DNA from 2 places in the Roseateles sp. P1_C6 genome. Region 2 is predicted to be linked to the other one. Evidence: predicted binding sites of a transcription regulator. Region 2 holds the regulator's gene; the other holds the start of a gene.
The links. Region 2 encodes NrdR, which represses ribonucleotide reductase genes. Its sites were predicted from a motif close to CACNANATNTNGTG; they were not measured.
Positions count from the first base shown of each region.

Region 1: AC1D29_RS07675 (ribonucleoside-diphosphate reductase subunit alpha) is a predicted target of NrdR. The motif match lies at 3,193-3,206, and genes of this name have one in related genera.

Region 1 covers NZ_JBFUAK010000003.1:376,334-381,374, reverse strand. Annotated here, with positions in the region: gene AC1D29_RS07675 (ribonucleoside-diphosphate reductase subunit alpha) at 52-2,958, opposite strand; gene AC1D29_RS07670 (sigma-54-dependent transcriptional regulator) at 3,459-4,916, opposite strand; gene AC1D29_RS07665 (sensor histidine kinase) at 4,913-5,041, opposite strand, start outside.
Region 2 covers NZ_JBFUAK010000009.1:267,963-273,003, forward strand. Annotated here, with positions in the region: gene AC1D29_RS20920 (PilW family protein) at 1-582, opposite strand, end outside; gene AC1D29_RS20925 (pilus assembly FimT family protein) at 579-1,199, opposite strand; gene AC1D29_RS20930 (type IV pilin protein) at 1,202-1,657, opposite strand; gene AC1D29_RS20935 (GspH/FimT family pseudopilin) at 1,756-2,304, opposite strand; gene nrdR (transcriptional regulator NrdR) at 2,451-2,894, opposite strand; gene glyA (serine hydroxymethyltransferase) at 2,904-4,157, opposite strand; ZMP/ZTP riboswitch at 4,217-4,329, opposite strand; gene AC1D29_RS20950 (lytic transglycosylase domain-containing protein) at 4,338-5,041, opposite strand, start outside.

The DNA of each region.
Region 1 (5,041 bases), on a different contig from region 2:
CGAAAACATGAAGTGCGCACTTGTCTATACAAGTACGCACCCCTGCTTCATTTACTGGCAGGCCTCGCAGCCGGGGTCGTCGATGGCGCAGAACTTCATGTCCGTGGCGGGCAGCTCGGGCTCGACAACGGCGACCGGAGCGACCGGTGCCGCGGCCATCGCTGCGGTGCTGTTGGACACCGCGTTCAGCTGGCCAGAGCGTGTGACCGTGCTCTTCTCGGCCTGCGTCGCGCTGGTGGTGCGCAGGTAGTAGGTCGTCTTCAGGCCGCGCTGCCACGCGAGCTTGTAGGTCTCGTCGAGCTTCTTGCCCGATGCGCCGGCCATGTAGATGTTCAGGCTCTGCGCCTGGTCGATCCACTTCTGGCGGCGCGCGCCGGCTTCGATCAGCCACACGGTGTCGACTTCGAAGGCCGTCGCGTACAGCGCCTTGATCTCCTCGGGCACGCGGTCGATGCGGCGCAGCGAACCGTCGAAGTGCTTGAGGTCCATGACCATCACGTCGTCCCACAGGCCCAGCGCCTTCAGGTCACGCACCAGCGATTCGTTGATGACGGTGAACTCGCCGGACAGGTTGGACTTGACCGACAGGTTGCCGAAGCAAGGCTCGATCGAAGCGTCCACGCCGATGATGTTGGAGATGGTCGCGGTCGGCGCGATGGCCACGCAGTTGCTGTTGCGCATGCCGAAGCTGGCGATGCGGCCGCGCAGTGCGTCCCAGTCCAGCGTCGTCGAGCGATCCACATCGACGTAGCCACCGCGGGCTTCGGCCAGCAGGTCCAGCGAGTCGATCGGCAGGATGCCGCGGTCCCACAGCGAGCCCTTGTAGCTGCTGTAGCGGCCGCGCTCTTCGGCCAGCTCCGTCGACGCCCAGTAGGCGTGATAGCAGACGGCTTCCATCGAACGGTCGGCGAACTCGACGGCAGCTTGCGACGCGTACGGCGTGCGCAGTTGGTACAGCGCGTCCTGGAAGCCCATGATGCCCAGGCCGACCGGGCGGTGGCGCAGGTTGGAGTCGCGCGCCTTCTTGACGGCGTAGTAGTTGATGTCGATGACGTTGTCGAGCATGCGCATCGCCGTGCGCGTCGTCTTCTTCAGCTTGACCTGGTCGATGGCGCCATCCTTGATGTGCTGGGCCAGGTTGACGGAGCCGAGGTTGCAGACGGCGATCTCGCTGTCGTTGGTGTTCAGCGTGATCTCGGTGCACAGATTGGACGAGTGCACGACGCCGACATGCTGCTGCGGGCTGCGCACGTTGCAGGCGTCCTTGAACGTGATCCAGGGGTGGCCCGTCTCGAACAGCATCGACAGCATCTTGCGCCACAGGTCCTTGGCCGGCATGCGCTTGAAGAGCTTCAGCTCGCCGCTGTCGACCTTGCGCTCATAGCCCACATAAGCTTCCTCGAAAGCCTTGCCGAACTTGTCGTGCAGGTCCGGGCAGGTGGAGGGGCTGAACAGCGTCCAGTCGCCGCCTTCGATGACGCGGCGCATGAACAGGTCGGGAATCCAGTTCGCCGTGTTCATGTCGTGCGTGCGGCGGCGGTCGTCGCCGGTGTTCTTGCGCAGATCCAGGAACTCTTCGATGTCCAGGTGCCAGGTTTCCAGGTAGGCGCAGACGGCGCCCTTGCGCTTGCCACCCTGGTTCACGGCGACGGCCGTGTCGTTGACCACCTTCAGGAAAGGCACGACACCCTGGCTCTTGCCGTTGGTGCCCTTGATGTGCGAGCCGAGTGCCCGCACCGGCGTCCAGTCGTTGCCCAGGCCGCCGGCGAACTTGCTCAGCAGCGCGTTCTCTTTCAGCGCCTCGTAGATGCCGTCGAGGTCGTCGGCCACGGTCGTCAGGTAGCAGCTGGACAGCTGCGAGCGGCGCGTGCCGGCGTTGAACAGCGTCGGCGTGCTGGACATGAAGTCGAAGCTGGACAGCACTTCGTAGAACTCGATGGCGCGGGCTTCGCGGTCGATCTCGCCCAGCGCCAGGCCCATGGCCACGCGCATGAAGAAGGCCTGCGGCATCTCGATGCGCTCATCGGCGATGTGCAGGAAGTAGCGGTCGTACAGCGTCTGCAGGCCGAGGTAGTCGAACTGCAGGTCGCGTTCGGCCTTCAGCGCGGCGCCCAGCTTGGCCAGGTCGTACTGGCCCAGCTTCTCGTCCAGCAGCTCGGCCTTGATGCCGCGCTTGATGTAGCCGGGGAAGTAGTCGGCATATTTCTGCGCCATTTCGGCTTGCGTCACTTCACCGCCGATGATTTCGCGGCGGATGGTGTGCAGCAGCAGGCGAGCGGTGGCGCGGCTGTAGCCGGGGTCCTTCTCGATCAGCGTGCGGGCGGCCAGGATGGCGGCCTTGTAGACCTCGTCGATGGCGACGCCGTCGTACAGGTTGCGCTGCGTCTCGGCCAGCACGGGGTCGGGCTTCACGTCGGCGCCGAGGTTCTCGCAGGCCGAGGCGATCAGCGACTTCAGCTGGCCCAGGTCCAGCGGGCGACGCTCGCCGCGGTCCACCACCATCAGCGCCGGTTCGGCGGCCCGGCTGGCTTCACCTTGGGCGGAGCGCTCCTGCGTGCGGCGCTCGCGGTACAGCACGTAGGCGCGGGCGACTTCGTGGTTGCTGCTGCGCATCAGGCCCAGTTCGACCTGGTCCTGCACGTCTTCGATGTGGAAGGTGCCGCCGCTGGGGCGCGAACGCAGCAGCGCGCGCACGACGTTCTGGGTCAGCTGCTCGACCGTCTCACGCACGCTGGCCGACGCGGCACCGCTGGTGCCATGCACGGCCAGGAAGGCCTTCATCAGCGCGACGGCAATCTTGCTCGGCTCGAACGAGACCACGGCGCCGTTGCGGCGAATGATCTGGTAGGCCTGGTAGGTCGACAGCGTCGGCTGGCTGCTGGTGGCGTTGGGCGCGTCGGATTCAAACGCGACTGGTGCGGCGGTGGCGGGAGCCTGGCCGGAGACGGCTTGTTGCATGAGGGAATCCTTTATCCAAAAACTGCAGACCAAAGCGCGGCTGCCACCCTGAGGTGGGCCCGCGCTCGGTGGGGGGCTTCAAAAGAGGTATTTCGTCCCTGCCGCTCCATGACTCGGCCGGCATCGCGGCTCGCTTCTCCGGTGTGTCGCTGCGGGCGATTAGCCCCGACAAACAGCGCGTCCGGGAAGATGGTCATGGGGGGTCGACTGGGTCAGCAGGATAGCACGAGAGGACACTATATATGTGGCGCCCCGACCTCTCAAGCACTACGGCTAGTGTGAAACCCCGTACGGCCCCAGACACACAAACGGCGGCTTCGCGGCCTTGGCCCGATCAATACGGGCACCGCGCGACACAACCCGCATGGGCACTGGGCCGGCGGGCCGCAATGGGCCGCGAGGCCGCGCCGTTGCTGGGCCTGCGTTGCCCGTGGTCGTTGCGCTGCGCCGCTTGCGCAGGATTCAAGCAGGGCAAATCCCGAGAAGGTTTTTGGGGTCGCTCAGGCGTCGCCGGCCGAGATCGCCAGCCGGGCCATGCGGTAGCGGATCTGGCGCAGCGACAGGCCCAGGCTGGCAGCCGCCGCGGTGCGGTTGAAGCGGTGCGCCTCCAGCGCCCGCAGCAGGATCGCGCGCTCCACCTCATCGAGATAGCGCGCCAGGTCATCGGGCAGCTCCTCCGGCAGCAGCAGCCCCTCCGCCACCGGCGAGGCCACCACAGGCGTCTCCAGCGCGGCGAACTGCGACTCGCTGCGCCCCTCGTCCAGCAGCGTGTCCGGCAGGCCCAGGTCGTCGGCGTCTATCCACTCGCCACCGGCCAACGCCAGCGCGCGGTGCAACAGGTTCTCCAGCTCGCGCACATTGCCGGGGAAGGCATACCGCGACAGCGTCTGCAGCGCGTCCGCCGTCAACCGCGGCGTGGGCGACACGCCGGCATCCTGCGCGATGCGCGCCAGCACGCGGTTGCTGATCAGGCCCAGGTCCTCCAGTCGCTCGCGCAGCGGCGGCACGCGGATCTGGATGACGTTGAGGCGGTAGAACAAGTCCTGGCGGAAGCGTCCCGCGGCGACCTCGGCGCCGAGATCCTTGTGCGTGGCGCTGAGGATGCGCACATTGATCGGCGTTTCCGCCGTCGCACCGACGGGCCGCACCGAGCGCTCCTGAATGACGCGCAGCAGCTTGCTCTGCATGGCCAGCGGCAGGTCACCGATCTCGTCGAGGAACAGCGTGCCGCCGTCGGCCGCCTGGAAGAAGCCCTCGCGGTCCTCGTTCGCGCCGGTGAAGGCGCCCTTGCGGTAGCCGAAGAACTCGGCCTCCAGCAGGTTCTCGGGGATGGCACCGCAGTTGACGGCGACGAAGCGCGCTTCGGTGCGCACGCCATGGTCGTGGATGGCGCGCGCGACGAGCTCCTTGCCGGTGCCCGACTCGCCCTGCACCAGCACCGGCGCCATGCTGCGGCCCACCTTGTCGATCAGCGCGCGCACCGAGCGAATGGCCGGTGACTCGCCAACCAAGCGCAGCGCGGTTGCCGACACCGTGCTGGCCGGCGTGGGCGTGCGCACGGGTTCCGGCGCGCGTTGGGCGGGCTGGCGCCCCAGCGCCGAGCCGACGACGAGCCGGAACTGGCGCAGGTCCACCGGCTTGGTCAGGTAGTCGAAGGCGCCGGCCTTCAGCGCCTCGACGGCGTTCTCGGCCGAGCCGAAGGCCGTGATGACGACGGCCTTCTCCGGTCTGCCGGCCTGCTCCAGCCAGCGCAGCAGCGCCAGGCCCGAGCCATCGGGCAGCTTCATGTCGGTGATGACGGCGCTGTAGGTCGCGGCCTGCAAGTGCTCCAGCGCCTCGGCCACCGTGCCGGCGCTGTCGATCTCATAGCCCTCGCGCAGCAAGGTCAGCTCGTAGAGCGTGCGCAGGTCCGGCTCGTCATCGACCACCAGCAGGCGCACAGGCGTGGCATTACTCATCGTGACTCGGGCATGCGCAGGCGCACACAGAATTCGTTGGCCGCCGCGTCGGCGGCACGGCGGTAGTCGATGCGGGCGCCATGGCGCTCGCACAGCTCCCGGCAAATATAGAGGCCCAGGCCCGA
Region 2 (5,041 bases):
CGCGCACCCAGTCCCTGTGCAAACCTTGTCGCAGAAATCCGCGAGATCCACCAACTGCGTGACCGGGTGAATCTTGAAGCTCAGTATTTCAATCGTGTCGGGATCGGTAATGGGTTGCCAATTGGGCTTATCATCAACCATGCCTACTTGTAGATATAACGTTTGCCTTGCAAACTGAACGCCGAAATATTCATTGCTCAACGGCGCATCTTTGTTGCTGCTATTCAAAGTCCGAGCATAGCTGTAGGTGATGCTGTGCTCATCGTCGCCAATAACAATCGGGCTGTACGTATTCACATTTGGCGCCAAGGCCTGAACTTCCTGGGCTGTGCCGACGCCGCTCGCTGGCGCCCACACGCCGAGGCCTGTCATGCCGCGAAAACCGGCGCGCCGTATATCTTGCTGGATCAAATCAGCAGCCGTACGCAAATCCTGCTGGATTTGCGTTTCAAGCATCAGTCGACGGTGTTCATTGATCTGATTCACCGCCACCATGGACGCGCCTGCCGTGACGATGAGGCCGACGGTGATGCCCACCATCAGCTCGACAAGGCCGAGACCGCGCTGTGAACGTCGATTCATGATGAAGGCTCGATTGGATTGGTGCATTTTCCGTATCCACTGATCGAATCGTTCGGCGAGCAAATCCTAACGCGACCCAGACTATTAATTTCCAGACGAAGCAACGCTCCAGATCTACTGCCTTTCACGGTAACCTGAATGTCGCTACCGTCGGTCACAACCTGGCTGCGTGAAAACTGCAGGGTATTCTTCTTGCTGCTGGTGCCCCACGATTTCGCACCGGCCTCGAAGGATACACCCCGCTCGTTTGGCAATTGATACAAGCGCAAGAGTACTGACAACGCGTTTGAGCAGACCGGCGTTTCGTAGCACTTGCACTTGTCGTTGCCGGATTGCGTTACCACCGCCACGCAACTCGTTTTGTCACTATTTTCGTTACCCGGATCCCTGTCAAAATGGAGCGTCACCCTGTCGGCCGTGACATTAGGCTGCGAACGGGCGAAATGGATGACGTCTGCCACTTCATTTGCTGCCGCAATTACTCGCCTGCGCTCCAGGAGATCACTGAGCGAGGGCGTAGCCACCGCAAGCACAACGCCGACAATGGCGACTGCCACCAAGATTTCGATCAGCGTTAGACCGTGGCGGCGTGAACGAATCAGGAAATCAGATTCCATAATCAGCGCGACCAGCAGACGGTCGACTTGTCCTTGGTCGCCGATTTGTCTCCGGCAAGATAGCTCAGCGTTGCCCCGTCAAGCTTAACGGCAATCGTCCAGCATTCCGCGTCATTGGCCTGCGCACCGGTATCCTTAACGGTTGCAGTGACTTGGTATCCGGAAGCACCAGCCCCCGACACGTCGAGCGTGTAATATTTTTCGAGCGGGGCAAGCTTGGAAGGTTCCAGGCCCAAATCACTAAGGTCGGATGCATAGGTGCTGCGGTTGGACCGATAGCGCTCCTGGGCCTGCACCACAACGGTGAGCAGTGCAGCAGCGTCGGCACGTCTGCTGCGCTGGATGAACGACGTGTAGGAAGGATACGCAACCGCTGCCAGGATGCCGACGATGGCCACCGCGACCATCAGCTCGATCAAGGTGAAACCGCGATGCCGCGGGCGCAGGGACGGACGCATGGCCCGATTTTCGGCAACCTGCCGCAAACGAGTCCCGCGGTAGTTGCCGTCCGTCCGGACTGGAGCGCCGCTGGTCGGCATCCACCACGAACGGGGGACTAGGCGCATTTGGTCATGCCAGCGATCTTTGTGCCGGTGTAGCAGTGCCGCACCCGTCCGGTGATGGCAATGACTTGGCGAATGCCTGTGCCATTGCTCAGGCTCATCTCAATGCTGCCCGTTTGCGTAACCAAGCCTTGGCGATGCTGGAACTCCAGCGTTTCGGCGTTGCTGCGCAGGCTCACGGGCTGGTTGCTTGGCAGCCACGCGGTCTTGATGACCGCGCTACCGGTCGTTTTGCAGATGGCTTGTCCGCCCGCGCAGTCGCAGTCGTTGCGGACGCCGGTGTAAAGCACATAACAGGCGTTGGCGCCCTTGCCGCTGACACGGAAGTAGACCGAATCGTTCAGTCGGGCCGCCTCGCTACGGGCAAAACGCAGGTCGGCAGCCAAGGTCTCCGCGCTCGCCCGGAGGTTTTGCTCTTGCTGCATCTTGGTCATGGCCGGCACAGCTTGGCCCAGCAGCGCGGCACAGATGCCGATGCCGGCGCACAGTTCCACGAGGGTGAAGCCACGGCTGTTGCGGCGGGTGCTGGTGGTGCGGTTCATGGCGTTTCCCTCGGTTCGTTGTTGATGAAACGAACTTTAGGAAGCGGGCCGCGCGGCGTCCTTCCCTCCAAAGGCGGAATGAAGAGGGGGAGGGTGGGGGTGTATCCCCCACGCCTCCCCCTGACGGGTGATAGTGAAAACCCGGGTCAGATCTCGCGGATCAGCTGACGGAACTCGTCGACGTCCTCGAAGCTGCGGTAGACCGACGCGAAGCGTACGTAGGCGACCTTGTCGATGCGCTTCAGTTCACGCATGACGAATTCGCCCAGCCGGGTGGACGCGATCTCACGCGCACCACTGGCAAGCAGCTTTTCCTCGATGCGGTTGATGGCTGCGTCGATCTGGTCGACGCTGACCGGCCGCTTGCGCAGCGCCAGCTGCATGGATGCCCGCATCTTGCCGGCGTCGAAGTCGGCGCGGCGGCCGTCCTTCTTGACGACCGAGGGCAGGGCGATGTCGGCCCGTTCATAGGTCGTGAAGCGCTTGTCGCAGGACAGGCAGCGGCGCCGGCGCCGGACGACGTCGCCCTCGTCCGACTCCCGGGTTTCGGCGACCTGGGTTTCGGTGTGAGAGCAGAACGGACAGCGCATGGGGATCGATTAACCGCGGTAGACCGGGAAGGCGGCCGTCAGCTTGGCAACCTTCTCGCGCACGGCGGCCAGGTTGGCCTCGTCGTGCGGCTTGTCCAGCACGTCGGCGATCAGGTGGGCCGTGGCACGCACCTGCTCCTCCTTGAAGCCGCGCGTCGTCATGGCCGGCGTACCCAGGCGGATGCCGCTGGTGACCATGGGCTTTTGCGGGTCGTTGGGGATGCCGTTCTTGTTGCAGGTCATGTGGGCGGCGCCCAGGATGGCCTCGGCTTCCTTGCCGGTCAGGTTCTTGGGGCGCAGGTCCACCAGCATGACGTGGCTTTCCGTGCCGCCGGAGACGATGCGCAGGCCGCGCTCGATCAGCGTCTCGGCCAGCACCTTGGCATTCTTGACGACCTGTTCCTGGTAAGCCTTGAACTCGGGCGTCAGCGCTTCCTTGAAGGCAACGGCCTTGCCGGCGATGACGTGCATCAGCGGGCCGCCCTGGATGCCGGGGAAGATGGCCGAGTTGATCTTCTTGGCGATCGCCTCGTCGTTCATCAGGATGATGCCGCCGCGCGGGCCGCGCAGGCTCTTGTGCGTGGTGGACGTGACGACGTCCGCATGCGGCATCGGGTTGGGGTACACGCCCGCGGCGATCAGGCCGGCGTAGTGGGCCATGTCGACCATGAAGTAGGCGCCAATCTCCTTGGCGATCTTGCCGAAGCGCTCGAAGTCGATGCGCAGCGAGTAAGCGGACGCGCCGGCAATGATGAGCTTGGGCTTCTTCTCGCGGGCCAGGGCTTCCATCGCGTCGTAATCGATGGCTTCGTTCGCGTCCAGGCCGTAGCTGATGACGTTGAACCACTTGCCGCTCATGTTCAGCGCCATGCCGTGGGTCAGGTGGCCGCCTTCGGCCAGGCTCATGCCCATGATGGTGTCGCCGGGCTGCAGCAGCGCGAAGAACACGCCCTGGTTGGCCTGCGAGCCTGAATTGGGCTGCACGTTCGCGAACTCGGCGCCGAACAGCTGCTTCACGCGGTCGATGGCCAGTTGCTCGACGACGTCGACGTATTCGCAGCCGCCGTAGTAACGCTTGCCGGGGTAGCCTTCGGCGTACTTGTTGGTCAGTTGGCTGCCCTGGGCCTGCATGACGGCCGGCGAGGTGTAGTTCTCGCTGGCGATCAGCTCGATGTGGTCTTCCTGGCGGCGGTTCTCGTTCTGGACGGCGGTCCAGAGATCGGGGTCAACCAGGGCGAGGGTGGAGGTTTTGCGGTCAAACATGGCAGTGTTTCCGAAGGTCAGGCGGTGAATCCCAGGCGCTCAACGAGCGTGCGTGAGGCCAAGGCTGCCCAGGCGAACGGCTGATAGCGGTTGCGACAACCGCCTCACGCTCCCCGGTGGTGGCCCACCTCAGGTCAGCTTGTGACCCTGATCGCCAGTCGCGTGAGCGGCCAGTGTAGTTCAGCGAAGCAGGGCGACCTGGGCGGATTCGCCGGTCGGCGCAGACGCGGCTTCGCGCAGCGGACGCACCGTCGTGTTTGCCGGCACCGTTCGGCCGGTGGCGACGGACTTCAGCAGGTCGTGTTCGGCCAGCACGCGGGCGGCGTAACCCGTGTCGTCGGCCAGATTGGCGGCGCCGACGTAGTAGCGCAGGCCTTCCTCGAGGCCGCCGGCGCGTTGGATGCATTCCTTGAGCACCTGCACGCCGACTCGCAGGTTGGTCACCGGGTCGAAAGCCGCCAGCGTGCCGCCGAAGGCCTCGTACTTGTCGTCGTGGACGCGGGTCATGACCTGCATCAGGCCCTGGGCGCCGACGGAACTTTGCGCGAACGGGTTGAAGCGTGACTCGATGGCCATGATGGCCAGGATGAGCGTCGGCTCGACCTTGGCGCGGTTGCCCACGGCCCATGCCTCCTGCACGAGGCGGCTGATGGGCTCGGGTGCGACGCTGTAGCGGCGCGCCAGCCAGTGGGCGACGGCGGCCTGCTGGCGGCTCAGTTCGCGCGGGTCGGTGGCGGTGGCGCGGGCGATGGCGTCCGGCTCGGCGGCGGCCAGCAGCGTGTTGCCGTCCGCCTCGGCGCGGGCCTCGTGGCGGGCGTTCAGCCAGCCCAGCGTGGCGGACTCCACTTTCTCCCGCAGACCTGCTTGGCTCGTGAACACCAGCA